3 regions of the Pseudoduganella sp. UC29_71 genome follow, and region 1 is predicted to be linked to each of the others. Evidence: predicted binding sites of a transcription regulator. Region 1 holds the regulator's gene; each other region holds the start of a gene.
What was found. The regulator sigma-54, encoded in region 1, starts transcription at its own class of promoters, with help from an activator protein. The targets are predictions, from matches to a motif close to TGGCANGNAANCTGCTTT.
Positions count from the first base shown of each region.

Region 2: ACFJI2_RS28915 (TldD/PmbA family protein) is a predicted target of sigma-54. The motif match lies at 7,722-7,739, and genes of this name have one in related genera.
Region 3: pedF (cytochrome c-550 PedF) is a predicted target of sigma-54. The motif match lies at 2,016-2,033, and genes of this name have one in related genera.

Region 1 is NZ_CP170549.1:6,605,947-6,616,606, reverse strand. It holds gene ACFJI2_RS29590 (DUF2269 family protein) at 1-349, shown strand, start outside; gene queF (NADPH-dependent 7-cyano-7-deazaguanine reductase QueF) at 431-1,264, shown strand; gene ACFJI2_RS29580 (PTS sugar transporter subunit IIA) at 1,627-2,109, shown strand; gene hprK (HPr(Ser) kinase/phosphatase) at 2,154-3,089, shown strand; gene rapZ (RNase adapter RapZ) at 3,198-4,061, shown strand; gene ACFJI2_RS29565 (enoyl-CoA hydratase/isomerase family protein) at 4,166-5,242, opposite strand; gene hpf (ribosome hibernation-promoting factor, HPF/YfiA family) at 5,336-5,692, opposite strand; gene ACFJI2_RS29555 (RNA polymerase factor sigma-54) at 5,762-7,252, opposite strand; gene lptB (LPS export ABC transporter ATP-binding protein) at 7,259-8,038, opposite strand; gene lptA (lipopolysaccharide transport periplasmic protein LptA) at 8,041-8,616, opposite strand; gene lptC (LPS export ABC transporter periplasmic protein LptC) at 8,620-9,237, opposite strand; gene ACFJI2_RS29535 (KdsC family phosphatase) at 9,252-9,791, opposite strand; gene ACFJI2_RS29530 (KpsF/GutQ family sugar-phosphate isomerase) at 9,791-10,660, opposite strand, start outside.
Region 2 is NZ_CP170549.1:6,466,948-6,477,607, forward strand. It holds gene ACFJI2_RS28875 (GH36-type glycosyl hydrolase domain-containing protein) at 1-584, shown strand, start outside; gene ACFJI2_RS28880 (TMEM165/GDT1 family protein) at 643-1,218, opposite strand; yybP-ykoY riboswitch at 1,280-1,422, opposite strand; gene ACFJI2_RS28885 (M1 family aminopeptidase/hydrolase) at 1,504-2,913, shown strand; gene ACFJI2_RS28890 (leukotriene A4 hydrolase C-terminal domain-containing protein) at 2,861-3,358, shown strand; gene ACFJI2_RS28895 (serine hydrolase) at 3,355-4,965, shown strand; gene ACFJI2_RS28900 (hypothetical protein) at 4,966-5,808, opposite strand; gene aqpZ (aquaporin Z) at 5,815-6,543, opposite strand; gene ACFJI2_RS28910 (class I SAM-dependent methyltransferase) at 6,685-7,491, opposite strand; gene ACFJI2_RS28915 (TldD/PmbA family protein) at 7,778-9,415, shown strand; gene ACFJI2_RS28920 (TldD/PmbA family protein) at 9,432-10,660, shown strand, end outside.
Region 3 is NZ_CP170549.1:15,790-26,449, forward strand. It holds gene ACFJI2_RS00055 (DUF445 domain-containing protein) at 1-530, opposite strand, end outside; gene ACFJI2_RS00060 (RtcB family protein) at 641-1,891, shown strand; gene pedF (cytochrome c-550 PedF) at 2,075-2,536, shown strand; gene ACFJI2_RS00070 (transporter substrate-binding domain-containing protein) at 2,567-3,388, shown strand; gene ACFJI2_RS00075 (TonB-dependent receptor) at 3,385-5,742, shown strand; gene ACFJI2_RS00080 (TonB-dependent receptor family protein) at 5,818-8,013, opposite strand; gene ACFJI2_RS00085 (beta-propeller fold lactonase family protein) at 8,193-9,161, shown strand; gene adh (aldehyde dehydrogenase) at 9,314-10,660, shown strand, end outside.

The DNA.
Region 1 (10,660 bases):
GGCGGCCGTGGTGTGCCGCAACGTGGTGCGCGCGGACTGGCTGTTCACCGCCACCACCATGATCGTGCAGCCCGCCACCGGCTACTACCTGGCCCACCTGGCCGGCTACCCGCTGCGCAGCCACTGGATCGTGTGGTCGCTCTGGCTCTACCTGATCGCCGGCGCCTGCTGGCTGCCGGTGGTATGGCTGCAAATGCGCTTGCGCGACGTGGCGGCCGCAGCCGACGCCGCCGGGCAGCCGCTGCCGCCCCTGTACTGGCGCTATTTCCGCTGGTGGGTGGCGCTCGGCATACCAGCTTTCTTTGCCTTTGTCGCGGTGTTCTACCTGATGGTCGCCAAGCCCGCTTAACGCTCGCCGCCGCGTGCCGCCGCGCCGCATTTGCGCTACCATGCACCCTTCGCTCTTCGCTTTGACCTCATCGTTGCCATCATGACCAATACCGCCGACCTGTCGCCCCTGGGCAAAAACTCCGCCTACCGCACCGATTACGCGCCGGAACTGCTGTTCCCCATCCCGCGCCAGGGCAAGCGCGACGAACTGGGCTTGCAGGGCACGCTGCCCTTCTTCGGCGTGGACATCTGGAACGCCTACGAACTGTCGTGGCTGAACATGCGCGGCAAGCCGCAAGTGGCGGTGGCGAAAATCACCTTCCCGGCCGATTCGCCCAACATCATCGAGTCGAAGTCCTTCAAGCTCTACCTGAACTCCTTCAACCAGACCCGCTTGGCCAACGAAGAAGCGCTGCGGTCGCTGATGGTGCAGGACCTGTCAGCCGCCGCCGGCGCCAGCGTGCACGTCGTCATTACCTTGCAGGAAGACTTTGGCAAGCTGGAAATGGGCGAACTGCAAGGCCTGCTGCTGGACCGGCTGGACATCGACGTGGACAACTACGCGCCGCAGCCGGAAGTGCTGAAAGCCAACTTCGACGACCTGCCGGTGGAGGAAGTGTTCATCTCCCACCTGCTCAAGTCGAACTGCCTGGTCACCGGCCAGCCCGACTGGGGCAGCGTGCAGATCAGCTACGCCGGCCCGCAAATCGACCAGGAAAGCCTGCTGCGCTACCTCATCGGTTTCCGCGAGCACAATGAATTCCACGAGCAGTGCGTGGAACGCATCTTTACCGACATTCTCCGCCATTGCAAACCGACCCAGTTGGCCGTATATGCCAGGTATACGCGGCGCGGCGGGCTGGACATCAACCCCTGGCGCGCCAACTACAGTACCGGCACCAAGCCATCCAATCTGCGCAATGCCCGTCAGTAACATGCAGCAGCTTCGCGGGCCATGTGCGGAATCACGTATCACTTGGCCCGGATTTGTCTTACAATGAATCAATAAAGGTTGCGCTTTTCAAAGCATCAGCCGATATCCGTAAAAGACATTCAAAAATCGGCGAATCCGCGTAGTCCCTGACAAAAAACTGGCATTTGTCTTGTATTCGACGCGGAAATAGCTAATATCTCTGCCAGTGCTTATTTAACAACGCTACGGCCTGCCCCAAGCGGACTGCGGCGGATTGCGGAGCCAGCCATGGCGCATGCGAATTCAAGTTACACGGCAAAAAAACAAGCCTATAATTCTGCTCGCAAGCCACATTTGTGCGCCGCACCATTCCACGTCGCGTTATGAACAACCTGAGCAAAATCCTATCCCTCGAAAACGTCCAGCTCGATCTGGAAGTTTCCAGTAAAAAGCGCGCTTTCGAGCAAGCCGGCCTGATTTTTGAGAACAACTGCGGTATCGCCCGCTCCACCGTGTCGGACAACCTGTTCGCGCGCGAGCGCCTGGGCTCCACGGGCCTGGGCCACGGCGTGGCCGTGCCGCACGGGCGCATCAAGGGCATGAAGAGCCTGAAGTCGCCGCTGGCGGCCTTCGTGCGCCTGGCCGAGCCGATTCCGTTCGAGTCGCCGGACGGCAAGCCGGTCAGCCTGCTGTTCTTCCTGCTGATTCCGGACCACGTGACGCAGCAGCATCTGGAAATCCTGTCGGAGATCGCCGAAATGTTCTCGGACGACGGCTTCCGCATCGCGCTGGCCAGCGATCCGGACCCGCAGTCGGTGTACAGCCGCATCGTGAATTGGCAACCCAGCTTGCAAGCTGCAGGTTAAAAGCAGGTTACACTAAGGCGTCTGCCACCCTGAATAGATAAGCCATGCTGCAAACGCCCCTGACGATACAACGCCTGTACGACGATAATCGTGAAACGTTGCAGCTCGGCTGGTTCGCCGGCTTCCCCGGCGGCGAGCGCCTGATCTCGGGCGATGTGGCCTCGGCGGCCGACCAGGTTGGCCACCTGAACACCATCCACCCGGGCCGCATCCAAGTGTTCGGGCACCAGGAAATCAATTACTACCAGCGCCTCAAGTCGCTCACGCGCGCGCACGTCATCAGCGAACTGATCGCTGGCGGCCCGCCTGCGCTGATCATCGCGCAAGGCCTGGAAACGCCGCCCGACATCCTGGCCATCTGCGACGAAAAGAACATTCCGCTGTTTTCCACGCCGCTGCCGGCGGCGCAGGTGATCGACTTCCTGCGCGTGTACCTGTCGAAGAAGCTGGCGCAGCGCATCATCATGCATGGCGTGTTCATGGACGTGCTGGGCGTGGGCGTGCTGATCACCGGCGATTCGGGTCTGGGCAAGTCGGAACTGGGCCTGGAACTGATTTCGCGCTCGCACGGCCTGGTGGCCGACGATGCGGTGGAGTTCGCGCGCATCGCGCCCAATATGATCGAGGGCCGCTGCCCCGCGCTGCTGCAGAACCTGCTGGAAGTGCGCGGGCTGGGGCTGCTGGACATCAAGGCCATCTTTGGCGAGACGGCCGTGCGGCGCAAGATGCGGCTCAAGCTGATCGTGCACCTGGTGCGGCGCTCGGCGCTGGAAGAGGAAGTGGAGCGCCTGCCGTTCCAGTTCCCCACCGAGGACGTGCTGGGGCTGCCGATCCGCAAGGTGGTGATCCCGGTGGCGGCCGGCCGCAACATCGCGGTGCTGCTGGAAGCGGCGGTGCGCAACACTATCCTGCAACTGCGCGGCATCGATACGCTGCAGGAATTCATGGAACGCCAACGGCAGGCCATGAGCGGGGATTAGCCGCAACGCGACGCAGGCACGGCGGGTGACGCTGCGCTAACCCGCCCTACAGCTTTGATATGTTCGCTAACGCACCTATCGCGTAGTCTTGATGTATCATCTTTAGCTATGCGTATCGTTCTCATTACCGGCATCTCCGGCTCCGGAAAATCCGTCGCCCTCAACGTCCTCGAGGACACGGGCTATTATTGCGTGGACAATCTGCCGCCGGCCTTGCTGTCGCAGCTGGTGTCGCAACTGACCGACGAAGGCACGCAAGCGCTGGCCGTGGCGGTCGATGCGCGCAGCGCCGAGTCGCTTACCAGCCTGCCGGACGCCGTGCAGGCCTTGCGCCAGCAGGGCCACGACGTGAAGATCATGTACCTGACGGCGAACACCCATTCGCTGGTGGCGCGCTTCTCGGAGACGCGCCGCAGCCATCCGCTGTCGCACGAACTGAAGCCGGGGCAGAACCCGGCCGCGCGCCGCACGTTGATCGAATGCATTTCGGAGGAACGCGAGCGGCTGTCGGCCATCGAGCAGCTGGGCCACGTGATCGATACGTCGGAACTGAGCGCCAACAAGCTGCGTGCCTGGATCAAGGATCTGGTGCAGAGCGAAAACGCGCCGCTGACGCTGTTCTTTGAATCGTTTGCCTTCAAGGTGGGCGTGCCGCTGGATGCGGACTTTGTGTTTGATGTGCGCGCGATCCCGAACCCGTATTACGACCTGGCGCTGCGTCCGATGACGGGCCGCGATGCGCCGGTGATCGCCTTTCTGGATGCGCAGCCGAGCGCGGACGAGATGTTCAAGGACATCCGCGATTTCGTGGCCAAGTGGCTGCCGTCGTTCAAGACCGATAACCGCAGCTACCTGACGGTGGCGGTGGGTTGCACGGGCGGCCAGCACCGCTCGGTGTATATGGCCGAGCGCCTGGCGCGGCATTTCCACCCGACCGAACAGGTTGTCCTGCGCCACCGCGAGCAGTCGTGATCGGCGGGTTACGGCGTTCGCCTAACCCGCCCTACGGTTCGACGGTTTCGACGGTTCGACGGTTCACGTAGGGCGGGTTAGCGCGGGACGCGCGTAACCCACCATCACAGGTGCCGCAGCGGATGCGCGTGCGCCGGCCACGGCGGCGCGAAGAACGCCGCCACCATCTCCGGCGTCACCTCCTCCAGCGTCCCTGGCGACCAATTCGGCGCATTGTCCTTATCGATCACCAGCGCGCGCACGCCTTCCAGCACTTCCCCATGTTCGAAATTGCGCCGCACCAGGTTGCGCTCCATGCGCAGGCAGTCCGCCACGTCCAGCGCGGCGCCGCGCCTCAACAGCTCCAGCGTCACGCACATCATCAGCGGCGAGCGCGTCTGCATGGCCTGCAGCGCCTTCTGCGCAAACACATTCTCGTCACCGGCCAGCGAGGCCATGATGTCCGCCACGCTGTCCAGCGCGAAATGGCGCTCGATGGTGGCGCGCTCGGTCTCCAGCACGCCGGGGCCGGCCCGGAACCGCGCGCTATAGGCTTCAATCGCGTCGCGCAGCTCGCCGCCCGGCACCGCCTCCAGCAAGTCGCGCAGCGCTTCCCAGGCATCGGTCGGCACGTAGTGGTCCGCCAGGCCGACGTAGAGCGCGTCCGCCGCGCCCACGGTCAGGCCGGTCAGGCCCAGGTAGCGCCCCAGGCTGCCGGGCGCGTGCGACAGGAAATGGCTCCCGCCCACGTCCGGGAACAGGCCGATGTTTACTTCCGGCATGGCCATCTTGGTGCGGTCCGTCACAATGCGCACGCCGCAGCCGGGGCCGCCCTGCGAGATGCCCATGCCGCCGCCCATCACCACGCCGTCCATTAATGCGATATACGGTTTAGCGTAATAGTGGATCAGGTGGTTGAGCGCGTATTCTTCGGTGAAGAAATCCTCCAGCAGCGCGCTGCCGCCCTGCGGCGTGGCCGTGCCCACTTCGTGGAAGAAGCGGATGTCGCCGCCGGCGCACAGTGCTTTTTCGCTGCTGCTGCGGATCACCACGGCGGCTACGGCGCTGTCGTTGCGCCAGGCCATCAGTGCGGCCGTCAGGCTGCGCACCATGCCGAGGGAGAGGGAATTGAGCGCCTTGGGGCGGTCGAGGGTGATGAAGCCGGTGCCGTTGGCAACCGTGGTCAGGACGTGCTCGCTCATGCTGGATGTCTCTATGATTGTTAGAGCTCCATTTTAGCGCGGGCGCAAAAAAGGGCGCCAGATGCGCCCTTTGTTGGAGTGCCGGTGACCGTATTATGCGGTGGCGGCGGGTTCGTAAGTGTCGGGGAGGTGTTTGATGGCCGCGTGGCCATGCTCCTGCACTTTCGACTTGTATTTCATGACTTGGCGGTCCAGTTTGTCGACCAGCGTATCGATGGCAGCGTACAGGTCTTGCGACAGGCTTTCCACGTACACGGTCTTGCCGGACATTCGCAGATTGATCTCCGCTTTCTGCCTTTTCTCTTTCTCGGTGAGGTTATCTACAGTCAGGATGACAGCAATATCAATAACTTGATCGAAGTGGCGTTTGACCCGTTCCAGCTTGTTCTGCACGTATTCACGGATGGCGGGGGTCACTTCGAGATGATGTCCACTGATGGTGAGATTCATACACACTCCTAAAGATAAGGGCTCGTACGCTGTCGAATGTTATTGGAGCGCAGGGGAACCCAAGTAAAACTACAAAGCTTTACGCAGACTTACCGGAGGGATTTTCAAGGCTTCGCGATATTTGGCAACAGTCCGTCGCGCAATTACCATGCCCTGTTCACCCAGCATGTCCGCAATCTTACTGTCGGATAAAGGATTTTTCGGGTCTTCAGCTCCTGTCAATTGCACAATCAGCGCCCGTATCGCCGTCGAGGATGCTTCTCCTCCTGCTTCGGTGGCGACGTGACTGCCAAAGAAATATTTCAACTCAAACATCCCATGCGGAGTCAGCATGTATTTCTGAGTTGTTACGCGAGAAATAGTGCTCTCGTGTAGTCCCAGTGTATCAGCAATTTCACGCAACACAAGGGGTCTCATGGCAACCGCGCCATGGCTGAAAAAGTTCTTTTGTCTTTCTACTATCGCTTGTGCGACGCGCAGTATCGTGTCGAAACGCTGGCGCATATTCTTGATCAGCCACTTCGCTTCCTGCAGCTGCGCACCCATCGCGGTTTCGCCTTTGCCCTGCTTGAGCATGTTGGCGTACAGCGCGTTCACGCGCAGGCGCGGCATCACGTCGTTGTTCAGCGTGACCTGCCAGCCATTGCGCGCCTTCTTCACGATCACGTCCGGCACCACGTAGTCGGACACGTCGGAAGCGAACTCGGCGCCCGGATGCGGATTGCACTGGCGGATCACCGCCTGCGCTTCGCGCAAGTCTTCGTCGTCGCAATCGAGGGCTTTTTTCAGCTTGTTGAACTCGCGCTGCGCGAACCAGGCCAGGTGCTTTTCCACGATGCAGACAGCCATGCGGCGCGTCACCAAGGGCACGCCGGGCATGCGCTTGATCTGCAGCGCCAGGCACTCGGAGGCGCTGCGCGCGCCCACGCCGATGGGGTCGAAACTTTGCAGCAGGGTCAGCGCCGTCTGCAGTTCTTCCAGCTCCACGTCCGCCTCTTGCGGCAGGCGCGCGTGGATTTCCTCCAGCGGCTCTTCCAGGTAGCCGTTCTCGTCCAGCGCGTCGATGATCAGTTCCATCAGCACGCGGTCGCGCGGCTCCTGCACGGTCACGCGCATCTGCTCCATCAGGTGTTCGCGCAAGGTGCAGTGGCTCGCTTCGAGCTGCGGGCGCGCATCGTCGTCGTCCGGCGCCTTGCTGCGGCCGGCGTCGCTCCAGTCGGTGTCGGCTTCGGCGCCGCTGGCGCTGTCGCCTTCGCCGGTGGCGCCCTCGAAGGGATCGCCCTCGGCGGCCGGGGCGCTGTCCTGCGCGGGCGCGCCGACCTCGGCCGGAGAAGCGTCCGCGCCGTTAGGCTGGGTCTGGTTGATGGCGCCGTCGCTCAGCAGGCGCAGCGAGCGGTCCAGCGGGTCGTCCAGCCGCTCCAGCAAGGGGTTCTCGCCCAGCAGCTGTTCCAGTTCCTGGTGCAGCTCCAGCGTGGACAACTGCAGCAACCGGATCGATTGCTGCAGCTGCGGCGTCAGCGCCAGGTGCTGAGAGGTGCGGAGTTGCAGTGACTGTTTCATGGCGTCTTACATGCGGAAGTGTTCGCCCAGGTAGACGCGCCGCACCGATTCGTCGGCGATGATGTCGTCCGGACGGCCGGACGCCAGCACGCTGCCCTGGTTGATGATATAGGCGCGGTCGCAGATGCCCAGCGTCTCGCGCACGTTGTGGTCGGTAATCAGCACGCCGATGCCGCGCTCCTTGAGGAAGCGCACGATGCGCTGGATCTCGATCACGGCGATCGGGTCCACGCCGGCGAACGGCTCGTCCAGCAGCACGAAGCGCGGATTGGTGGCCAGCGCGCGCGCGATCTCCACCCGGCGGCGCTCGCCGCCCGACAGCGACAGCGCCTGGTTCTCGCGCAGCTTCTCGATCTGCAGGTCGGCCAGCAGGCGGTCCAGGCGTTCGTCGATCTCGGCCTTGCTCAGCGTTTTGCCGTTGACCTTCTGGATCTCCAGCACGGCGCGGATGTTCTCCTCCACCGTCAGCTTGCGGAACACCGACGCTTCCTGCGGCAGGTAGGACAGGCCCAGCGTGGCGCGCTGGTGTATCGGCATGCTGGACACGTCCACGCCGGCGATATCGATGCTGCCCGCGTCGGACGGCACCAGGCCCACGATCATGTAGAAGGAGGTGGTCTTGCCGGCGCCGTTAGGCCCCAGCAGGCCCACCACTTCGCCGCATTCGACCTGCAGCGACACGTCGTGCACCACCTGGCGCTTGCCGTAGGTTTTCTGCAGGCCGCGCACCACCAGGGTGCTGGTGCAGCCGTCCATGTTCTGCGTTATCTGCGTTGCTTCGGCCATCGTCATTTCCCCGCTGGCGGTTGCTGCGCCGGCGCGTCCGGCGGCGGGCGCTTGGTGGACGGCTGGATCACCATGGTGCCGCGGCCGCCGCCCGGCTTGCTCTCGCCGGTCGCGCTGTTTTTCACGCTGAAGAATTCCTTGCGGCTGTCGTAATAGATGAACTCGCCCTGCACTTCGTCGCTGGGCTTGCTGCCTTCCAGGCGGCGCACCTTGGCCTTGTTGAACAGCTTGACCAGCTCGATCTTGCCGTCGTACTCGATGCGTTCGGCTTCGCCCTCGACCCACTGGTCGCCCTCGCCGTCGCGCTTCTGGCGGAAGGTGGCCGGCGTGCCGGGCACGCTGGTCAGGGTGACGTACTGGTAGCCTTCCGGGTCCTGCGTGACCACCGCTTTCGATGACTTCATCAGCAGCGTGCCGCGCGTGAGGATCACGTTGCCGGTAAAGGTGCGGATCTGCTTCACGTCGTCCACGTCCACCTGGTCGAACTTGATTTCGGTGGGCTTGTAGGAGTCGGCCTTTTCAGCCTGGGCCAGCCCGGCTGCGCACAGCAGCAGGGCCGAGATCAGAATTTTTTTCATCGTTTATCCATTTTCTTGTTTGGTCTTGGCGGGCGCGTTTCGGGGCGGATACACGATCGTGCCGCGGCCCAGCAACTGCACCTGGCGCGTGGCGTTGTTGGCCTTCATGCCGGTGCCGGTCGCCGTGGCGCCGCCCTGCACGATCTGCACCGGCTGGTCGGTTTGCATGCGGTCCTCGTCCGGGTAGACGGTGAGCGCCTGCGTCGTCATCTGCATCGCCGGGCTCTTGCCCTGCGCCGCGCGGTCTATCTTCACGTTGCCCTTCAACTGCACGCGCGTGTTGTTCTCGTCCACGCGCGCGCGCTCCGCCGTCATGTCCATCGGCGGATGGGTGCTGCTCAAATTGCGCACCACCGGCTTGTCGATCTCGGACGCGTCGTCGATCGGGCGGTGCACCAGCTTGTCGCCGGCCACGATGTAGCTCGGCTTGCCGTCCTTGGTCATGCGCACCACGCTGAAGCGCTCGATGATGTAATCCGGCTCGTTCAGGCGCTTGTCGGCCAGCATCTCTTCTTCGCCGCGGTTCAGCAGCTGCACCAGCCAGAACGTGCCGCACGCAACGAAGACCCCGATCACCAGGGTCATGCTCAAGCGCCAGCGGTGCGCGGTTCGTTTACGCATAACTATGTACTTTCTCAGACCAGGAACTGGGCCATGACCTTATCGTAATTGCCGGTCGCGCGCAGCACGAATTCGCATACTTCGCGCACCGCGCCGCGCCCGCCGTGGGCGTCGGTCACGTGGTGTACGCGGCTGAGCACGTCGGCGCGGCCGTTCGGCACGCCCACCGCGAAGCCCACGCGCTTGAGGATCACCAGGTCCACCACGTCGTCGCCGATGAAGCACACTTCCTCGGCCGACAGGCCGGTCTTGGCCAGCAGCTCGTTGAACGGGGTCAGCTTGTCGTGGCCGCCCTGGTGCACGAATTCGATGCCCAGGTCGCGCGCGCGCGCCGTCACCTGCGGCGAACGGCGCGCGCTGATAATGGCGGTGAGGATGCCCGCTTCCTGCAGCAGCTTGATGCCCAGGCCGTCCTGCACGTTGAAGGTCTTCATCATTTCGCCGTCCGGGCCGTAGTGCAGGCTGCCGTCGGTGAGCACGCCGTCCACGTCGAAAATCACCAGCTTGACCCTGGCCGCGCGCGCCACATTTTCCAGATTGTAGGCCTTGTTCATCAGATCACCTTGGCGCGCGTCAGGTCGTGGATGTGCAGGGCGCCGGCCAGCTTGCCGTCGGCATCCACCACCAGCATCTGGTTGATGCGGAACTGCTCCATGATGGCCACCGCGTCCACAGCCAGCTTATCAGGCGAAATGCTGCGCGGGTTGGCATGCATCACATCGCGGATGATTACCTTGCTGAAGTCCTGCACTTTTTCGATCATGCGGCGCAGGTCGCCGTCGGTGAACACGCCGACCGGGCGGTTGTCGGCGTCGACCACGGCCGTCATGCCCATGCCCTTCTGCGTGATTTCCAGCAGCGCGTCCGGCAGGCGGGTGTCCAGGCCGACCGAGGGAATGGCGTCGCCGCTGCGCATCACGTCGCGCACGTGGGTCAGCAGGCGGCGGCCCAGGGCGCCGCCCGGGTGCGAGCGGGCGAAGTCTTCTTCCTTGAAGCCGCGCAGGTCCAGCAGCGCCACGGCCAGCGCGTCGCCCAGCGCCAGCGTGACGGTGGTGCTGGCGGTGGGCGCCAGGTTCATCGGGCAGGCTTCCTTGGCCACCGACACGTCCAGGTGCACGTCGGCCAGCTTGGCCAGGCTGGAGCCGGGCTTGCCGGTCATGGAAATCAGCGTGCTGCCCATGCGCTTGACCACCGGCAGGATGGCCATCAGCTCCGAACTCTCGCCGGAATAGGAAATGGCGATGAAGGCGTCTTCGGCCGTCACCATGCCCAGGTCGCCGTGCGCGGCTTCGGCCGGATGCACGAACAGGGCCGGCGTGCCGGTCGAGGCCAGGGTGGCGGCGATCTTGCGCGCGATATGGCCGGATTTGCCGATGCCGGACACCACAACGCGGCCTTTGCAGTTGAGCAACAGCGCCACGGC
Region 2 (10,660 bases), 140 kb from region 1:
ACTTCGGCCTGATCCAGCTGCTCGATCCGCCGTTCGACAAGGCCGACCTGAATCCGGGCTATATCCGCGGCTATGTGCCGGGCGTGCGCGAGAACGGCGGCCAGTACACGCACGCGGCCATCTGGACCGTGATGGCGTTCGCCAGGATGGGCGACGTGGAGAAGGCCTGGGAGCTGATGCGCATGATTAACCCGGTGCAGCACGGCAGCACGGCTGAATCGAGCGCGGTGTACAAGGTCGAGCCCTATGTGGTGACGGCGGACGTGTACGCGGTATCGCCGCACGTCGGGCGCGGCGGGTGGAGCTGGTACACCGGGTCGTCGGGCTGGATGTACCGCCTGATCCTGGAGTCCCTGCTGGGCCTCACGCGCATGGCCGACAAGCTGTCGCTGGCGCCGCGCATCCCCGCCGCGTGGCCGGGCTACACGCTGACCTACCGCTACGGCGCCAGCGTCTACACCATCGAGATCAAGCGCGAGGGCGCCGCCGGCCTGACGGTGGACGGCGCGCCGCAGCCCGGCGCCGACATCCAGCTGGTGGACGACGGCCAGCCGCACGCCGCCACGCTGGTGCTGGCAGGGTAGGGCGGGTAGGGCGGGTTAGCGCGCAGCGCGTAACCCGCCGAGAGCCGCCGCCACCGCATCAAACGCCCAAGGCGGCGCCGGCCCCCAGCAAGGTGGCCACGCCGATCGCGGCAAAGATCGCGGCGGCAATCCCGTGCACCAGCTTGAGCGGGATCTTGGCGGCCACGCTCTTGCCCAGGTAAACCGCCGGCACATTGGCCAGCATCATGCCGAAGGTGGTGCCGGCCACGACGGCCAGCAGGCTGTCGAAGCGCGCCGCCAGCGCCACGGTGGCGATCTGCGTCTTGTCGCCCATCTCAGCCAGGAAGAACGCGATCACGGTGGCCACGAACACGCCATATCTGGCCTGCGGCTGATCATCCTCGTCGATCTCGTCCGGCACCAGTATCCACGCCGCCATGGCCAGGAAGGACAGGCCCAGCACCCAGCGCAGCACCTCCGGCCCCATCAGGCCGGTGATAAAGCTGCCGACGGCGCCGGCAAAAGCATGGTTGGCCACGGTGGCCGTGAATATGCCCAGCACGATCGGGATCGGACGGCGGAATTGCGCAGCGAGGCAGAACGCGAGCAGTTGGGTCTTGTCGCCGATTTCAGCGAGGGCAACGATGCCGGTGGAGAGGAGGAAAGCTTCCATGTTGTGAGGTCTTCAGGGCCGGACGTTAACCAAAGATCCAGGGGCGACTCCGGCCCATAGCGGCCGCCCCTCGATCGATAGTCTCGTCAAGCTGCGCGGCCGGTGCTGGTGCACCTGGCGGCGGCCATCTGCGCCACGGCCTGCGGGCCGATTATGTTGACGCAGATTCTTCCGGTGGGGCCGGAAGCCGACTACTCCCTAAAGTTCAGCGCGCATTATAGCAGACTGATTTCCCTCCCCTTCTATGCTATTCTGCTCCGCGCCCTTTCTTAACCAAAGAAGCCTATGCAAAACCATACCCCCCTGCGCTTGCTGTTGTGTGCGCTGCTGGCCCAGACCGGAAGCGCCGCCATGGCGCAAGACCCGCTCAGCTATGCCCGCTACGACCAGGTCCGCACCACGGACCTGCACCTTGACCTGAAAGCGGATTTCAACCGCAAGACACTCAGCGGCTACGCCGAACTGACCCTCAGCTGGCTCGACAAGTCGGCCCGCTCGCTGGTGCTAGACACGCGCCAGCTCAGCATCGCCAAGGTGCAGGTGCTGCAGCCGAATGGCCGCTGGAGCGCCGCTTCCTACATGATGGACAAGCCCGACGCCGAGAAGGGCCAGGCGCTGCGCATCGCGCTGGCCAACCAGCCCGAGAAGGTGCGCGTGTACTACCGCACCGCGCCCACCGCGTCCGCGCTGCAGTGGATGACGCCGCAGCAGACCATGTCCGGCAAGCGTCCCTTCATGTTCAGCCAGTCCGAAACCATCGATGCGCGCTCCTGGGCGCCGGTGCAGGACACGCCCGCCGTGCGCTTCACCTACAGCGCGCGCGTGGAAGCGCCGTCCGGCCTGCGCGTGGTGATGAGCGCCGAGAACGACCAGAAGGGCACCGGCCAGGGCGGCTGGAAATTCAAGATGCCGCAGCCGATTCCGTCCTACCTGCTGGCCATCGCCATCGGCGAGATCGAAGTGCGCAACCTCGGCCCGCGCACCGCAGTGTACGCCGAGCCGGCCCGCATCGACGCCGCCGCCTACGAGCTGGCCGATACCGAGAAGATGATAGACGCGGCCGAATCGCTGTACGGCCCTTACCGCTGGGGGCGCTACGACATGATCGTGCTGCCGCCGTCCTTCCCCATCGGCGGCATGGAAAACCCGCGCATGACCTTCCTCACGCCCACCATGATCGCGGGCGACCGCAGCCTGGTGGACCTGATCGCGCACGAACTGGCGCACTCCTGGTCCGGCAACCTGGTCACCAACGCGTCGTGGAAGCACTGGTGGCTGAACGAAGGTTTCACCACCTACGTCACCACGCGCATCGTGGAAAGCCTGTACGGCGCCGAGGTGGCGCAGATGGGCCTGCAGCTGGAGCAGGAAGAACTGTTCGCGTCGCTGAAGGACATCCCGCAGGCCAAGCAGGCGCTCATCACGCGCGACCCGGACACCGGCAGCGCCACCTACACCGACGAGGGCCTGGCCTATCCGAAGGGCGCCTGGCTGTTGCACACGCTGGAGCAGCGCGCCGGCCGCGCCGTGTTCGATCCCTTCCTGCGCGGCTGGTTCGACCAGCACGCCTTCCAGTCGGCCACCACCGAGCAGTTCGTGAGCTACCTGCAGAAAAAACCTGCTGGCCCAGCATCCCGAGGTGATGACCCAGGCCGAACTGGACGAGTGGCTGTACGGCGCCGGCGTGCCGGCTAGCGCCAAGCGCGTCACGTCGCCGCGCCTGGCTGGACTGGATGCGCAGCGCGACGCCTGGCTGAGCGGCGAACTGCCCACCGCCAGCCTGGCCACCAAGAACTGGATCGCCATCGAGTGGATGCACTTCCTGAACGACATCGACGGCAAGGCCACGGCGGCCCAGCTGAAGGAACTGGACCAGGCGTTCGGCCTGGCCAGGACCGGCAACAACGAAGTGGCGTTCCGCTTCTACCTGGCTTCCGTGAAGGCCGGCTACGACGTGCGCGCGCCGCTGAAAAGCTTCCTGATGAGCGTCGGCCGCAAGAAGTTCGTGCTGCCGCTGTACACCGCGCTGCTGAAGAACCCGGCCGACCGCGACTGGGCGCTGGCGCTGTACAAGGAAGCCCGTCCTCGCTATCACCCGGATACCCAGAAAGCCGTCAACAAGCTGCAGGAGAAAAAATGACAGCAGTGAGCACCAAACTGGCCGCCGCGCTGCTGCTGGCCTTCAGCACTGCCGCGTGGGCGGATGCGACGCCGGTCCCGGCCCCTGCCGCTTCCGCAGCGTCCACGCAGGCCGCCTTCGACCTGGACGCGGACGTGAACCGTGTCCTGAAAACGTTCGACGTGCCGGGCATCGCCATCGCCATCGTCAAGGACGGCAAGGTCATCGCCGCCAAGGGCTACGGCGTGCGCAAGCTGGGCGACCCGGCGCCGGTCACGGGCCGCACGCTGTTCGAGGTGGCGTCCAATTCCAAGGCCTTCACGGCGGCCGCGCTGGCCATGCTGGTGGACGAAGGCAAGCTGCAATGGGACGACCCCGTCACCAGGCACCTGCCGGGTTTCCAGATGTATGACTCCTACGTCACCGGCTCCATGACCGTGCGCGACCTGCTGACCCACCGCAGCGGCCTGGGCCTGGGCGCGGGCGATTTGATGTGGTGGCCCACTTCCACCTTCACCAGCGACGAAATCATCGACCGCCTGCGCTACATCAAGCCCGCCACCAGCTTCCGCAACAGCTACGCCTACGACAACCTGCTCTACATCGTGGCCGGCAAGATCATCGCCGACAAGGCCGGCAAGCCATGGAGCGAGGCGGTGCGCGAGCGCATCCTGGCGCCGCTGGGCATGGACGGCACCACCACCAGCGTGGCGGACATGCTGAAGACGGCCGATTATTCGGCCCCGCACAGCAAGGTCGGCGAAACCACCACCGTGGTCAAGCCCATGCCGGTGGAGAACGCCATCGGCGCGGTCGGCATCAACACCAGCGCCGAAGACATCGCGCGCTGGATGAATATGCTGCTGGGCGGCGGCAAGACGCCGGACGGCAAGCAACTGGTGAGCGAAAAACAGCTGCGCGAAATGTGGACCGCGCAGACGCCGATGAAGATCAGCGAGCCGAAGCCGCCGCTGGCCGCCACCAGGCCCAACTTCGCCGCCTACGGCCTGGGCTTCCAGCTGCGCGACTACCGTGGCCGCAAGATCGCCCTGCACGGCGGCGCGCTGCAAGGCTTCTACTCGCGCGTGCTGATGGTGCCGGAAGAGAAACTGGGCATCGCCATCCTGACCAACGCCGAAAACAGCGGTTCGATGGCCGCGCTGCAATGGCGCCTGCTGGACCAGTACATGAACGCGCCGGCCACCGACTGGATCGGCATCGTGGCGGCTGACGAGCAGGCCAAGCACAAGGAAGAACTGGCCAAGGTGGGCAAGGCCTCGTCCGCGCGCGCGGCCAAGTCGTCGCCCTCGCTGGCGCTGGCGGCATACGAAGGCGAATACCAGGACCCGTGGTACGGCCTGGTGACCATCAAGCGCGAGGGCCAGAAGCAGGTGATGCGCTTCGTGAAAACGCCGGACCTGGTGGGCGACCTGGAGCACTTCCAGCACGACACCTTCATCGTGCGCTGGCGCCAGCGCAACTTCAACGCCGACGCCTACGTCAGCTTCGCGCTGAATCCGGACGGCAGCATCGAGCGCATGAAGATGAAGCCGGTGTCGGCCGAGACCGACTTCAGCTACGACTTCCAGGACCTGAACCTGACGCCGGTTCCTCCGCCGAAGAAGTAGTCAGGGCAACCGCAACTCGAACACGCGGCGCTTGCGCGCCGCGATCTCCGCCATCCCGCGCTGGAAGGCGGGGATGCTGTTGAACAGCCGCTCAAAGCTGCCATCCTTCTGCGCCATGCGCAGTCCGCGTTCGATGCGCGCCGCCAGCTCCGGCCGGCTGCGGCTGACGAAGAAATAGAAGGGCACGCGGTAGTGCAGGAAAATGGTGCTCTCCACTTGCAGGCCTTCGCCCTGGTGCAGCTCCATCTCCGCCCATGCCTCCTGCGCGCCGCGCGGCATGTAGTCGAAGCGTTTCACGCGCAGCATGGGGAACAGGTATTCGTAGCCGCCGGAAGTCTCCACCGGCAAGCCATTGAAGCGCAGCACGTCGGCCGACGGCCAGTTCGCGCCGGCGCCGGCCTTCAGCTTGCGCAGCTCGTCCAGCGTGCGCACCGCGGCGAAGCGGGCCGCGTCTTCGCTGCGGATCAGGAACACGCGGTAGTCGTTCAACTCCTTGATCAGGGAAATGCGCACCGGCAGCAGTTCGGCTTCGCGCTGGCGGTTGGCGCCGTCCCACATCACGTTGATCACGCCATTGTTTTTGAGTTCAATATTGCGCCGCAAGCTGGTCAGCTCGTTGCCGTAGTAGGCCAGCTCGTAGGGGCCGTCGGTGGCGACGGTCTTGTCCAGCGCAAGGCGCAGCAGGCGAGGGAAGTAGGCGGCATGCTCGCGTGCGCTGGCCGATACGGCCGGCAGTACAAAGCGCTGCGGCGCGGCGGCGCTTTGCCGCGCCGCAGCCGGTGCAGGCAGCGCCGCCGCCAGCAAAGGCAGCAGCAGGCCTGCCAGCAGCCGTAGCGGCGGCATGGAACCTTAGGCCGCCTTGACCGGCGCGACGGTTTCCGGCACGGCGGCCGCTTCGTCCTGTGCGATCAAGCGGTACACCAGCGCGCCCAGCACGGCGCCGACGATAGGGGCCAGCCAGAACAGCCACAACTGGCCCACCGCCCAGTCGCCCACGTACACGGCCACGCCGGTGCTGCGCGCCGGATTGACGGAGGTGTTGGTGACGGGGATGCTGATCAGGTGGATCAGGGTCAGCGCCAGCCCGATAGGCAGCGGCGCGAAGCCGGCCGGCGCGCGGCGGTCGGTGGCGCCCAGGATCACGATCAGGAACATCATCGTCATCACCACTTCAGTGACCAGCGCGGCGGTCAGCGAATAGCCGCCCGGCGAATGCTCGCCGTAGCCGTTCGACGCCAGGCCGCCGGCCAGGCTGAAGCCAGCCTTGCCGCTGGCGATCAGGTACAGCACGCCGCCGGCGGCGATCCCGCCCAGCACCTGCGCCACGATGTAGGGCAGCAGCTTGCTGGCGGGGAAGCGGCCGCCGGCCCACAGGCCGATCGATACCGCAGGATTCAGGTGGCAACCCGAAATGTGGCCGATGGCGTACGCCATCGTCAGCACGGTCAGGCCGAAAGCCAGCGATACGCCCAGCAGGCCGATGCCGACGCCGGGAAACGCCGCTGCCAGCACCGCGCTGCCGCAGCCGCCCAGCACCAGCCAGAAGGTGCCGACAAATTCCGCGCCATATGATTTCATGTACCCCCCTTAGTAAATTTAACGAATTAACAATTTATACCGGGGGGCGCGAAATGTCCATCCTTGGATCGCCCGCCGCCGCGCGGCGGCGGGCTGTAAGCGGGCTGCCGGCGCGCTGCAGGCCGGCGCCGGGCCTGGGGCTTAAGGCTTGACGAACTTGAGCGTCATGCGGTCGCTCTCGCCGATGGCTTCGTACTTGGCGCGGTCCTTGTCCTTGTTGGTGTAGGTCGGCGGCAGCGCCCACACGCCGCCTTCATGGTCGGCCTTGTCCTTGGGGTTGGCGTTGACTTCGGACTTCGCGGCCAGCTTGAAGCCCGCGCTCTCGGCCAGCTTGATCACATAGGCTTCATGCACGTAGCCGGAGCTGGCCTTGTCGTCCTGCTTCACGCTGGCCGGCAGGCGGTGCTCCACCACGCCGAACACGCCGCCCGGCTTCAGCGTGTCATACACGCTGGCGAACAGCGCCTTCAGGCTGGCGTCGCCGTTGCCGATCCAGTTGTGGATGTTGCGGAAGGTGAGCACCATGTCGGCGCTGCCTTTCGGCGCGTAGCTGAACACGTTGTTGTTCGGCTCGAAGGCGCCCAGCACCACCTTGTCGTACGAGGCCGGCACGGCGTTGAGCTTTTCCTGGAAACGGGCCGCGGCCTTGCGCACGTTCTCGTTGGCCGAGCCGGGCGTGCTGCCGGCGGCAATCAGCTTGCCGTCCTTGCGCAGGTAGGGGCCGAGGATCTCGGTGTACCAGCCGCCGCCCGGCGACAGCTCCACCACCGTCATGGTCGGCTTGATGCCGAAGAAGGTGAGCGTCTCGTAAGGATGGCGGGCCGGGTCGCGCGCCACGTTGGCCGGCGTGCGCGCGGGATTGGCGATGGCCGCTTTCAGGGCGTCGTCCGCCAGGGCGGGGCCGGCCAGGCCGCAGGCGATCACGGCGCCGAGTATCAGTTTCTTCATGCATGTCTCCAGGTTGTTGACGACGCGTGGCGGTCGCCTGCGCCGATCATCGGGGAACTCGGGTGCCGGGTCAAGCGGATTTGACAGTGTCCGCCGCTGCGGTGCCGGACACTGCCCGGACACCGCCCGGACACTCGCGCGGACACTTCGGACACCGTCCGCTTGCGATCGGCAAGCCGCGGTGCAGCCCGGCCGCAGCAATGTCACAGCCGACCACACAATATTTGCAATGGCACAAAACTTGCGTCATGGTGTGCTTTCCGGCGAAGGTTCTTTTGGAGAGATTATGGAACGACGTGCATTCCTCAATATCAGTGGTTTGGCCCTGGGCACGATGCTGCTGCCCGCCTACGGCAGGGCGATCGCGGCCGAAGAGCTGCTCAAGCCGGCGGACACCGCCTTCAAGAAATCGCTGGCCGACACGGCCATGACGGCGGCCACCCAAGCCGGCGCCAGCTACTGCGACGTGCGCATCGGCCGCTACCTGAACCAGTTCCTCACCACGCGCGACCTGAACGTGGAGAACATCACCAATACCGAATCGGCCGGCGTCGGCGTGCGCGTCATCGCCCACGGCGCCTACGGCTTCGCCGCCACCAACGACGTGTCGCCGGACGGCGTGGCGGGCGCCGCGCGCCAGGCCGTGGCCATCGCCAAGGCCAACGCCAAACTGCAAAGCGCGCCGCTGCAACTGGCGCCGGTGGTGGGCGCGGGCACCGTGTCCTGGGCCACGCCGTACAAGAAGGACTGGCGCGCCGTGCCGATCAAGGAAAAGGCCGAGCTGCTCATCGCCGGCAACAAGGCCGGCCTGGACGCCGGCGCCAGCTTCATGCAGTCCTTGCTGTTCCAGGTGAACCAGCAGAAGTACTTCGCCTCCACCGACGGCTCCTATATCGACCAGGACGTGCACCGCCTGTGGGTGCCGTTCTTCGCCACCGCCGTGGACAAGGGCACCGGCAAGTTCCGCTCGCGTTCCGGCCTGTCGTCCCCGGTCGGCATGGGCTATGAATACCTGGACGCGCGCAAGGAAGACAAGTTCCAGGCCGCTGGCGGCGTCACCACCCTGTACCGCAACTCCTACGACCTGATCGAGGACGCGCGCAACGCCGGCAAGCAGGCCAAGGCCAAGCTGACCGCCAAGTCGGTGGAGCCGGGCAAGTACGACCTGGTGCTCAGCCCCGAACACATGTGGCTCACCATCCATGAATCCGTGGGCCATCCGACGGAGCTGGACCGCGTGCTCGGCTACGAGGCCAACTACGCCGGCACCAGCTTCGCCACGCTGGACAAATGGCAGTCGAAGAAGTTCAAGTACGGCTCGGACCTGGTCAATATCGTGGCCGACAAGACCACCCCGGGTTCGCTGGGCGCGGTCGGCTACGACGACGAAGGCGTGAAGTGCAAGCGCTGGGACATCATCCGCAACGGCGTGCTGGTGAACTACCAGGCCACGCGCGACCAGGCCCACATCATCGGCGAGAAGGAATCGCACGGCTGCTCGTACGCGGACAGCTGGAGCAGCGTGCAGTTCCAGCGCATGCCCAATGTATCGCTGGAAGCGGGCAAGAAGCGCCTGACGCCGGACGACATGATCAAGGACGTGAAGAAGGGCATCTACATCGTCGGCGACGGCTCCTTCTCGATCGACCAGCAGCGCTACAACTTCCAGTTCGGCGGCCAGCTGTTCTACGAGATCAAGGACGGCAAGATCACCCGTCCGCTGGAGGACGTGGCCTACCAGTCCAACACCCAGGAATTCTGGAACGCGTGCAGCGCCATGTGCGACGAGCGCGACTGGCGCATGGGCGGCTCCTTCTTCGACGGCAAGGGCCAGCCATCGCAGGTGTCCATCGTCTCGCACGGTTCGAGCACCACGCGCTTCAACGGCATCAACGTGATCAACACCGCCCGCAAGATCGGCTGAGGACAGGATTAACGACATGAAGATTTTGAGTCAGGAAGAAACCAAGCGCATTTGCGACAAAGTGCTGTCGCTGTCCAAGGGCGACGAATGCGAAGTGCGCGTAAACGGCAGCCGCACCGGCAACATCCGCTATGCGCGCAACGCCGTGTCCACCGCCGGCCTGGTGGAGGACAGCCAGCTGACCGTGGCCGTTGCCTTCGGCAAGAAGCAGGGCGTGGCCAGCATCAACGAGTTCGACGACAAGTCGCTGGAAAAGGCCGTACGCCGCGCTGAAGACCTGGCGCGCCTGGCGCCGGACAATCCGGAATTCATGCCTGCGGTGAGCAAGCAGGACTACAAGGCCAGCAACACCTACAGCAAGAACACGGCGGCCATCGACCCCGACTTCCGCGCGCAGGTGGCGGCTTACAGCATCGAGAACAGCCGCAAGAACAAGCTGCAGGCGGCGGGCTTCTTCACCGACAGCACCTCCTTCGAAGCGGTGGCCAACTCGAACGGCGTGTTCGGCCACCAGGAAGAAACCGGCGTGAACTTCACGCTGACGGTGCGCACCGAAGACGGCCGCGGTTCGGGCTGGGTGCGGCGCGACGCGGGCGACGTGAGCAAGTTCGATGCGAGGGAAGCGTCCGACGTGGCCATCGAAAAGGCGCTGCGCTCGGTGGACGCCAAGGCGCTGGAGCCGGGCCGCTACACGGTGATCCTGGAACCAGCCGCCACCTCCGACCTGCTGGCTTATATGTTCGGTGCGCTGGACGCGCGCAGCGCGGACGAAGGCCGCAGCTTCCTGTCCAAGAAGGGCGGCGCCAACCGCCTGGGCGACAAGCTGTTCGACGAGCAGGTCAACATCTGGTCCGACCCGTGGGACAAGGACATCGCCGTCACGCCGTGGGACAGCGGCAGCTTCCTGGCGCGCGAGCGCATGGACATCGTCAAGAACGGCAAGGTCGCCGCGCTGGACTACTCGCGCTTCTGGGCGCAGAAGCAGGGCAAGCGCGCGGTCGGCACGCCGGGCAACTTCATCATGGCCGGCACCGACAAGGAAACGGCCGAGCTGATCGCCAACACCAAGAAGGGCGTGCTGGTCACGCGCACCTGGTACATCCGCATGGTGGACCCGCAATCGCTGCTGCTGACCGGCCTTACGCGCGACGGCACCTTCTACATCGAGAACGGCAAGATCAAGCACCCGATCAAGAACTTCCGCTTCAACGAAAGCCCGGTGACGATGCTGAACAATATTGAAGA
Region 3 (10,660 bases), 330 kb from region 1:
GTCAGCGCGTCGAGCACAGTGGCCAGGGAGCGCGACAGATCGAGCTTGCCCAGCATGGCGTGAAAGGCATCTTTCAGGAAGCGCTGGATGCGTGCGTCTTCCGCCATATCCAGCACCCCTGCTGCAAGCCGCACCACGTAAGCGCCGAGAATGCGGTCGTTGGCCGGCTCGGCCAGCCAGGTGCCCAGCTTGGCGATGGGATCGTGCTTGCGGATCAGCTCCACCAGCGACGCCGGATCGAGAAACTTCTCCTGCACGAAGCGCGCCAGGTTGTCCGCGATGCGGTCCTTGTTGTTGGGGATGATGTTGGTGTGCGCGGCGATGAGCGGGATCGGCACCCGGCGGAACAGCGCCACTACGGCAAACCAGTCGGCCAGCGCACCCACCATCGCCGCTTCCGACACCGCCTTTACGCAATCGACCGCGAAGCTGCGCGGCAGGAAAGCGGTGACGATAAAGACCAAGGCCGCGCAGGCCAGGAACAGCAGGGCGGTGCGCTTGGACTTTTGCAGTTCAAGTTCCTTGTTCATTCCATCCTCCCGGGTTGGCTCTACTGTAGCAGCAAGCCGGGCTTGGCCGCGCCCGCGTTAAGGCAGCGTCGTTTGCAATGCAGGGGAAACCGGATTAAATTGGACAAATCATGAAGAACAACAGTGACGAGAACAACAGTTACGCATTGCTGGGCAACCGGGATGGCAGCCCGGTGAAGATGTGGACTGGCGGCGTACCGGTGGAGGCGCTGGCCAAAGCCCAGCTGGCCAATACGGCGAAGATGCCGTTTATCTACAAGCACATCGCGGTGATGCCGGATGTACATCTCGGGAAGGGCTCGACCATAGGCAGCGTGATCCCGACACTGGGCGCCATCATTCCGGCGGCGGTGGGCGTGGACATCGGCTGCGGCATGATGGCGGCCAAGACCACGCTGAACGCGCGCGACCTGCCGGACAACCTGGGGCCGCTGCGCAGCGCAATCGAGCGCGCCATCCCGCACGGCATGACGCCGAAGACGCGCGGCTACAAGGGCCGCGACGAGGGTTCCTGGCATAACCCGCCCTCGGCGGTGGACGCCGCGTGGTCGCAGCTGAAGGATGAATTCGACGTCATCTGCCAGAAGACGCCCCGGCTCAGAAAGACCAACAACCACTACCATATGGGTACGCTGGGGACCGGCAACCACTTCGTGGAAGTGTGCCTGGACGAGCAGGGGGCGGTGTGGTTCATGCTGCACTCGGGCTCGCGCGGCGTGGGCAATGCCATTGGCACGCACTTCATCGAAGTGGCGCAGCAGGACATGCGCACCCACATCGCCAACCTGCCGGACAAGGACCTTGCGTATCTGAACGAAGGCACGCAACACTACGACGATTACGTGGAAGCCGTGGGCTGGGCGCAGAAGTTCGCGCGCATGAACCGCGAGGTGATGATGCAGAACCTGATCGCTGCGGTGCGCAAGGTGATCGCCAAGCCTTTCGAGACGCATGTGGAAGCCGTCAATTGCCACCACAACTACGTGCAGAAGGAGCGCCACTTCGGCAAGGAGGTGCTGGTGACACGCAAGGGCGCGGTGTCGGCGCGCGAAGGTGAGCTGGGCATCATTCCCGGCTCCATGGGCGCCAAGAGCTTCATCGTGCGCGGCAAGGGCAACCCGGAGAGCTTCAATAGCTGCAGCCACGGCGCTGGCCGCACCATGAGCCGCAACGAGGCCAAGCGCCGCTACACGCTGGAGGACCAGGTGCGCGCCACGCAGGGCGTTGAGTGCCGCAAGGACGCCGCAGTGATCGACGAGATCCCGATGGCCTACAAGGACATTGACGCGGTGATGCACGCCCAGCGCGACCTGGTGGAAGTGGTGCACACGCTGAAGCAGGTCGTCTGCGTCAAGGGTTGACGATGGCGGACCTGAGGCACTGCGCCTGCACCATCTCGCATGCTGAGTGAACAGGTGTTGCACGCGGTGGCACACCTGTTCCAAACTGGCACACCGTGCCGGGTGCCCATGAGGTAAAACCGCGTGGCACGCCAATTGCTCCTAGTGGATCAGCAGCTATTCACAACTACAGGAGACAGCATCATGAAACGCGCACTCACCCTCTGCCTCGCGGCGGCAGCCCTGATCACTTCCCTCGGCGCCCAGGCACACGGCGCAGTCACGCCGCAGGCGGTCGACACTACCGGACTCACGCCGCTGGGCGACAAATGGCGTGACGAGAATCCCTACAAGGGCAACAAGCTGGCGCTCAAGATCGGCTCGTCCGCCTACAACCAGAACTGCGCCCGCTGCCACGGACTGGAGGCGGTATCGGGCGGCATCGCGCCCGACCTGCGCCTGCTGGACCGCGACTGCGCCACCGTCAAGAACGCCGCCAAGAAGGCCGCCTGCTACAAGGACGTGGATGCCTATTACCTGAGCTCCATCCGCGCCGGCAAGGTGCGCAATGGCGCGGTCTACATGCCGCCGTTCGAAGGCATCTTCAACCAGGAAGCCATGTGGGCCATCAAGACCTATCTGGAAACGCGCCGCGAAACCAACTAACCAACTATTCAACTAATGCCGGGGGATGCCATGTCCTGTTTTTACCGCAAGGCCGCTGCGGCGCTGGCGCTCGCCGGCGCCGCCATGCTGCCGGCCAAGGCCGACTGGAACAAGCTGCAGCAAACGGGCGCGCTGAAGGTGGCGGTGTACAACGAGTTCGCGCCGTTTTCCGACCATGGCGCGGGCATCGACATCGATCTGGCGGAAGCGCTGGCGAAGAAGCTCAAGCTCAGGCTCACGCTGCTGCCGTTCCCGGCCGGCGAGAACCTGGGCGACGACCTGCGCAACATGGTGTGGAAGGGTCATTATCTTGGTTACGGACCGGCGGACGTGCTGCTGCACGTGCCGGTGGACACGCGGCTGATGGCGGAAAACGACAAGGTGCGGATCTTCGCGCCTTATCACGTGGAGGCCGTGCGCCTGGTGCGCAGCGCGCAAGCCATACCGGCGTTCGACAGCATTGATGCGCTGGCCGGCAAGCGCGTGGGAGTGGAGCAGATATCGATCGCCGCCATGGTGCTGCTGGGCGAAGGCAATGGCCGCTTCCGCGACGACGTGCGCATCTTTCCCACTGCCGCCGCTGCACTGCAGGAGCTGAAGGCGGGCCGGCTGGATGCCGTGCTGGCCAACCGCTCCGAGATCGAGGCCGTGTTCCAGGGCGATCCCGCCTTCCCGCTCGAGCAGGCGACATTCCAGCGCCTGCCGCGCAATGGCTGGGCCGTGGGCATGGCGGTGCGCAAGGATGACGAGGACGTGGCGCGCCTGCTGCAGGCGGCAGTGAACGAGATGCGCGCCAGCGGCGAACTGCAGGCCATTTTCGCGAAGCACGGCGTGCACATGGTGCAGCCATGAGCCATGGCAGCACGATCCGCAGCGCTGCCCTGCGCGGCGCGGCAGCGGCCCGCCGCACGCAGCTGGCGCTGGCCGTCGCGGCGCTGGGGCATGGCGCAGGACTGTCGGGCGCTTATGCTTCGCCGATGGCCAGCGTGGAAATCGTCGGCATGGCGCCGCTGCCGGGGCTGGGCGTGGAACGCAAGACGCTGCCGTACGCGGTGCAAACCGCGTCCGACGCCGTGCTGTCGCGGGCCGATGGCGGCAACCTGAGCGAACTGCTGGCGCGCAGCTTCGCCGGCATCAACGTGAACGAAATTTCCGGCAGCCCTTTCCAGAACGACCTGACCTACCGGGGCTACCGCGCTTCGCCGGTGCTGGGGACGGGGCAAGGCATTTCCGTCTACCTGGACGGCGTGCGCGTCAACGAGCCCTTTGGCGACGTGGTCAACTGGGACATGCTGCCGGAGGCGGCGATCGGTAGCGTGCTGCTGGCGCCCGGCTCGAATCCCTTGTACGGCTTGAACACGCTGGGTGGCGCCCTGGCGCTCAATACCCGTTCCGGCGCCAGCGATCCAGGCTTTTCGGGCACGGTCAGCGGCGGCAGCCACCGCCAGCGCCGCGCCGACCTGGCGTACGGTGCCGCGCGCGACGGCTGGCACGTGTTCACCGCGGCCACCTTGTTCAGCGACGGCGGCTGGCGGGCGCATTCGGACGGCCGGTTGGGCAATCTCTTCGTCAAGCTGGGCCGCGTGCAGCGCGATACCGAGTGGCAGCTCACCATGCTGGCCGGGCAGAGCCGCCTGGTGGGCAACGGGCTGCTGCCCGACGAGCTGTACGAGGACGACCGCCGCGCCGTCTACACCTGGCCGGACGAAACGCGCAACCGGCTGCGCCAGGCGCAGCTGAGCGCAACGCACCGCCTCACGCCGGACATGCAACTGACTGCCGCCGCTTACCTGCGCAACAGCCGGCGCGACACCGTGAACGGCGATGTCAGCGACACCTACGCGGACTACGTGGAGGCGTGCGCCGAAGGTTTCCGCACCAGCGGACTGCCCCACGAACCCGACGAGTGTCCGTACACGCGGGCGCAGGGCGCAGCCCTGCATACCGCCTCGCTGAACACCACCAGCACGCGCCAGCGCAGCCAGGGCTTCAGCGTGCAATGGTCTGCCCATCTGCCGCGCTATCAACTGATGGCCGGCTTGTCGCATGACCGCAGCAAGGTGGCATTCGCACAGTACGAGCGCGAAGCCGGCTTTGACGCCATGCGCGGCGTACTGGCCGACGATGACAGCGAGCGCGAGCTCGATGCCGCCGTGGATGGCCGCGCGCGCAACAGCAGTGCCTACGCCAGCGGCACCTGGACCGCCATGCCGGGCACGTGGATTACAGCGTCCGCCCGTTATGGTCAAGCGCGCGTGGCCAGCACCATCAGCAACGCTGGCGTGGCCCAGCCGCGCGAGGCCTTCAGCTACCGCAAATTCAACCCTGCGCTTGGCATCGCGCATGAGCTTGCACCCGGCTGGACCGTGTTCGCCAACGCCGCGCAGAGCAACCGCGTGCCGACCGTGATCGAACTCGGTTGCGCCGATCCAGAGCAGCCGTGCCGCCTGCCGGTCGGGCTGCAGTCCGACCCCTATCTGAAGCAGGTGGTGTCGCGCACCGTGGAGGCGGGCACGCGCTGGCAGGCCGGCCGCGATTCGGTCACGGCTACCATCTACCGCACCAGCAACCGGGACGACATCCTGTTCCGCAGCGCGGGGCTGACCCAGCACGGCTATTTTTCCAATTTCCCGCGCACCCGCCACCAGGGGCTGGATCTGAGCGCCACTGCGGAGCGCGGTCCGTTTGCCGCGCGCTTCAGCTACAGCTGGCTCGATGCCGTGTATGCCGCCGACGGTTCGCTGTTCACCGGGACGCGCAATGTGGCGGTGGCGCCAGGCACCCGTATCGCCGGCTTGCCCAGGCATAGCGCCAAGCTGGCGCTGGACTGGAAGGCGGGCAATGGACTGACGCTGGGCGCCGAGTTGCGCGCGTTCTCCAGCCAGGGCACGCAGGGCAATGAGGACGGCCTGGCTGCCGACCTGGAAGCAGGGCAGGCACCGCAGCGCGCGGATTTGCGCACGCGCGGCTATGCCTTGCTGGCGCTGCGGCTCAGCTACAAGCCGCAGCGGGACTGGGAGGTATTTGCACGCGTGAACAACGTGGCCAACCGCCGGTATGAAACCTTCGGCGCCATCGGGGCGGACATGTTCCCGGGCGGGCAGCTGGCCAGTCCGCACGGCGCCGGCGGCGAGGCGGAACTGGCGCGCTTTGTGGCGCCGGGCGCGCCGCGTTCCATCTCTGCGGGCTTGCGCTACCGCTTCTGACCTCTCGTCCGCTCCGCGCCGGATCGGATTCCCGGCCGTCCCCCGGCTGCAACCAGCAGCCGGGGTATTCGTTCATCAGAACTGGTATTGCGCGCTGGCGCCCAGTTGCCAGTTGCGGCCCGGCGCGCCTTCGTAGTAGCGCTTGTTGGTGTCGCCCACGATCACCGAGCCTACATAGGCGCGGTCTGCCGCGTTGTTCAGGCGCGCGAACTGCTTGAAGCGCCAGCCACCGGTTTCCTGCTGCGCGGTCAGGCGCAGGTTGACGATGGCGTAGCCGGGGGCGGTTTTCTCCGTGTTGCTGTCTTCCGCATAGACACGCGCGCTGGCCACGGTTTCGATGGCGGCGCCCAGCGCGCGCGACGGTGCCTGCCAGGCCAGTTCGCCGTAGGCATAGGCATTCGGCACGCCTGGCAGACGGCTGCCTTTCAGCACATTGCCGAAGACCTGGTCGTACACGGCACGCAGCGCTGTCAGCGCCACGCGGGTGCTGAAGCCGTGGCCCAGGCTGGTGTCGGCGGATACTTCGGCACCGCGCCGCAGCGTCTTGCCGGCGTTGCGATAGCTGGTGCGGCCGCCGCTGGAGGCATCGACCACCAGTTCGTCGCCGGTCTTCACCTGGAACACGGCCGCGTCGATGCGGGTGGTGCCCAGCAGCGCTTTCACGCCGGTTTCGACATGCGTGCTGCGCGCCGGCTGCAGTCCGAAGTTGAAACCGCCGCCGGTGCCGGAATAGAACAGCTCATTCAGCGTGGGCGTTTCAAAGCCGCGCGCGGCGCTGGCGTACACGTTCAGCACCGGCGACACCTTGTACAGCAGTCCCGCCACCGGCGTAGTGCGGCTGTAGCGCAGGCCGCCGCTGTCGTTGCCGTTGGACAGATAGCGGTCGCTCACGTCCACCTTGAAGCGGCTGTGGCGCAGGCCGGCGTTCAGCACCCATGGGCCTTGCGCCCATTCGGCTTGCAGATAAGGGTCTGTGCTGCTCACCTTATCCGTTTCATCGCGCCGCAGCTTGCCCTTGACGCCCAGTTCCGTGGCGATGAAGTTCTCGTAGCCCTTGCGGTCATCCCTGGAGCGCCCGTATTCGATGCCGACGGTGGAGGTCAGCTTGCCTCCGGCCAGCGGGCGCACGTCCACCCAGCTGATGTCGGTTCCGCTGAAGTCGCGGTCGAAATCGACCACGCCGCCGGAATGGCTGGCCGGGGCCTGGAAAGCGCGCGAGAAGGCCTGGTACTGGATCACCTGGCGGTTGCCGCCGTAGACGGTGACGCGCAGCTTGCCGCCATCCTGGCCGCTGCCCAGCTGCTGTTCCCATGCGGCGCCGATCTGCTGGTGGTCGATGCTCTTGCGCGTGTTGTAGCGCTCGGCGAAGGTGCGCTTGGGCGACGCGGTGTCGGTGGCATCGGTTTCCCCGGCGCGCGGGTCGCGCTGCCAGGTGGCCCAGGTGACGCCGAGCGGGTCTTGCGTGTCTTTCTGGCGCAAGCCGCTGGCGGTGACGGTCAGCTTGGCGCCGGCGCCGGGCGCCAGGGTCAGCTTGGCGTAGGCCTGGTCGCGCCGCGCGGCGCTGTGGTCGCGGTAGCCGTCGGTATCGAAGCGGGAGGCGTCCAGCACGTAGCCGACGCCGCCGGACTTGCCCTGGGCATTCACGTCCAGCTTGCGGGCGCCGTCGCTCCCGGCGGAAAGGCCGCTCTCCACGCTCGGCGCGCCTTCGCCTTCGCGCGTGAACAGCTGCACCACGCCGCCCGCATGGTTGCCGTACACAGCGGAGAACGGGCCGCGCAGCACTTCGATTCGCTCTGCCATGTCCAGGTTGAAGGTGGCAGCCTGGCCCTGGCCGTCCGGCATGCTGGCCGGGATGCCGTCGGCCACCAGTTTCACGCCGCGCACGCCGAAGGCTGAACGGGCGCCGAAGCCGCGCGAGGAAATTTGCAGGTCCTGCGCGTAGTTCTGGCGGTTCTGCGCCACCAGGCCAGGCACGGAGGCCAGCGCTTCGGAAGCGTTCACGCGCATCTGGCTGTCGCGGATGCGGTCGGCGCCGATTACGTCGATGGCGGCGGGGAAGTCGAAACTGCTGTGCTCCACCCGGCTGCCGCTGACGATGACGACAGCGCCTGCCGCGGCCGGCGCAGCGGTGCTGCCGGCGGCGGCGGGGGCATCGGCTGCAACTGCCGCCACCGCATTTTCCGCATCCGCTGCCAGGGCGGCCGGCGAGAACGGCAGCGCGCCGGCGGCGAACAGGGCTGCGACTGCATTCAAACGAAATCGGTACTGCATGTGTGTCTCCTTGGTTGAGTTCCGCGCCTGCCTGGCGGGGGCCGGCAAGTCTGCTTCAACCCGTAAGCAATATACCTGCCATGGCAGCGGCGCGCCACGCGCGTGGCACGGGGATTGCATCGTCTTGCGTACGCGCGCGCAGGATGCGGGCGCATTCTTCCATTTTTCGAGAGGCTGCCATGAACATCCCCTATTGTCTGCGCGCCGCAGGCGTGTTTGCAACCCTTGCCGCCACGCTGGCGCAGCTTGCGCCCGCAGCACAGGCTTCTTCGCTCGCCTTCGTGCCGAACGAGAAGTCCGGCACGGTCAGCGTGGTCGATACCGGCACCGACACGGTGCTGCGCAGCCTGGCGGCCGGCAAGCGCCCGCGCGGCATTGCCGTTGCCCCCGGCGGAACGCGCTTGTTCGTTACCGACGCCGGCAGCAATACCCTGCTGATGCTCGACAGCGCGGGCGGAGAGGTGCCAGCGGCGCTGGCGCTGGGCAAATCGCCTGAAGGGGTGAGTGTGTCGCCGGACGGGCGCTACGCGGCCGTCGCGGTAGAGGAGGGCAATAGCGTCACGCTGGTGGATGCCCGCAGCGGCGCGCGCCTGGCCGACATCCCGGTCCAGGGCCGCAACCCCGAGCATGCGGTGTTCAGTCCGGACAGCCGCTGGCTCTATGTGAGCGCGGAAGAGGCCGAGCAGGTGGACGTGATCGACGTGGCGCAGCGGCGCCAGACCGGCGCCGTGGCGGTCGGGCTGCGCCCGCGCGGCATCGGCTTCTCGCCCGATGGCAGCCGCGCCTACATCGCCTGCGAGCTGGTGAACACCGTGTACGTAGTGGACACCGCCACCCGCGCCACGCTGGCGAAGATACCGGCCGGGCGCAACGCCAACGGCATTGCCGTGCATCCCAGCGGCAGGCAAGTGTACGTATCCAACGGAGCCGACGGCAGCGTGATGCTGATCGATACCGCCAGCCATACCGTCAGCGCCACGGTGGCGGTGGGCAAGCGGCCGTGGAACATGGCGCTCACGCCGGACGGCGCCAAGCTGTATGTGGCCAATGGCCGCTCCAACAGTGTTTCCGTCATCGACACTGCCTCCGCGCGCAAGGTGGCCGACATCGCCGTGGGCGAGCTGCCCTGGGGCGTGGCGATTCCCTGAGCGTGACACTTGCCACAGCCGCTGCGCAACACCTGTTCAACTTTGGAGCAGCCTGCAACAGCGCCGCTGCCGTTTTTGCCCCAGGCGGGGCTGGCACGGTGTTTGCGGAATAGAGGGTGTAAGTCCAACCCACACTGAAGAAAGAGGATGACATGAATCTCGCGGATATCAACAAACTGGGCGTCGCCAACCCTTTCAAGCAACGCTACGACAACTACATCGGCGGCAAGTTCGTCGCGCCGGTGAAAGGCGAGTACTTCGCCAACCTGACTCCGATCACCGGCCTGCCGTTCTGCGAGATCGCGCGCTCCACGGCGGAAGACGTGGAGATCGCGCTGGATGCCGCGCACGCCGCCAAGGAAGCCTGGGGCAAGACCTCGCAGGCCGAGCGCGCCAATATCCTGAACCGCATCGCGGACCGCATGGAGCAGAACCTGCAGCTCATCGCCACGGCCGAAACCATCGACAACGGCAAGCCTATCCGCGAAACCCTGGCGGCCGACATTCCGCTGGCGATCGACCATTTCCGCTATTTCGCCGGCTGCATCCGCGCGCAGGAAGGCTCGGTCGCGCAGATCGACGACACCACCTATGCCTACCACTTCCATGAGCCGCTGGGCGTGGTCGGCCAGATCATCCCGTGGAACTTCCCCATCCTGATGGCGGTGTGGAAGCTGGCGCCCGCGCTGGCGGCCGGCAACTGCGTGGTGCTGAAACCGGCCGAGCAGACGCCTGCTTCCATCATGGTGCTGGTGGAACTGATCGGCGACCTGCTGCCGCCGGGCGTGCTGAATATCGTCAACGGCTTCGGCCTGGAAGCGGGCAAGCCGCTGGCCTCCAGCAAGCGCATCGCCAAGATCGCCTTCACCGGCGAAACCGGCACCGGCCGCCTGATCATGCAATACGCCGCGCAGAACCTGATCCCGGTCACGCTGGAACTGGGCGGCAAGTCGCCCAACATCTTCTTCGAAGACGTGATGGCCGCCGATGACGAATTCTTCGATAAATGCCTGGAAGGCTTCGCCATGTTCGCGCTGAACCAGGGCGAGGTGTGCACCTGCCCGTCGCGCGTGCTGATCCAGGAATCGATCTACGAAGCGTTCATCGAGCGCGCGCTGAAGCGCGTGGCCGCCATCAAGCAGGGCAACCCGCTCGACTCGTCCACCATGATCGGTGCGCAGGCGTCGCTGGAGCAGCTGGAGAAGATCCTGTCCTATATGGACATCGGCAAGCAGGAAGGCGCCCAGCTGCTGGCCGGCGGCGCGCGCAATGTGCAGAACGGCGACCTGGAAGGCGGCTACTACGTCACCCCGACCGTGTTCAAGGGCGACAACACCATGCGCATCTTCCAGGAAGAGATCTTCGGACCGGTGGTGTCGGTGACCACCTTCAAGGACGAGGCGGATGCGCTGCGCATCGCTAACGACACGCTGTACGGCCTGGGCGCCGGCGTGTGGACCCGCGACGGCGCGCGCGCCTTCCGCATCGGCCGCGGCATC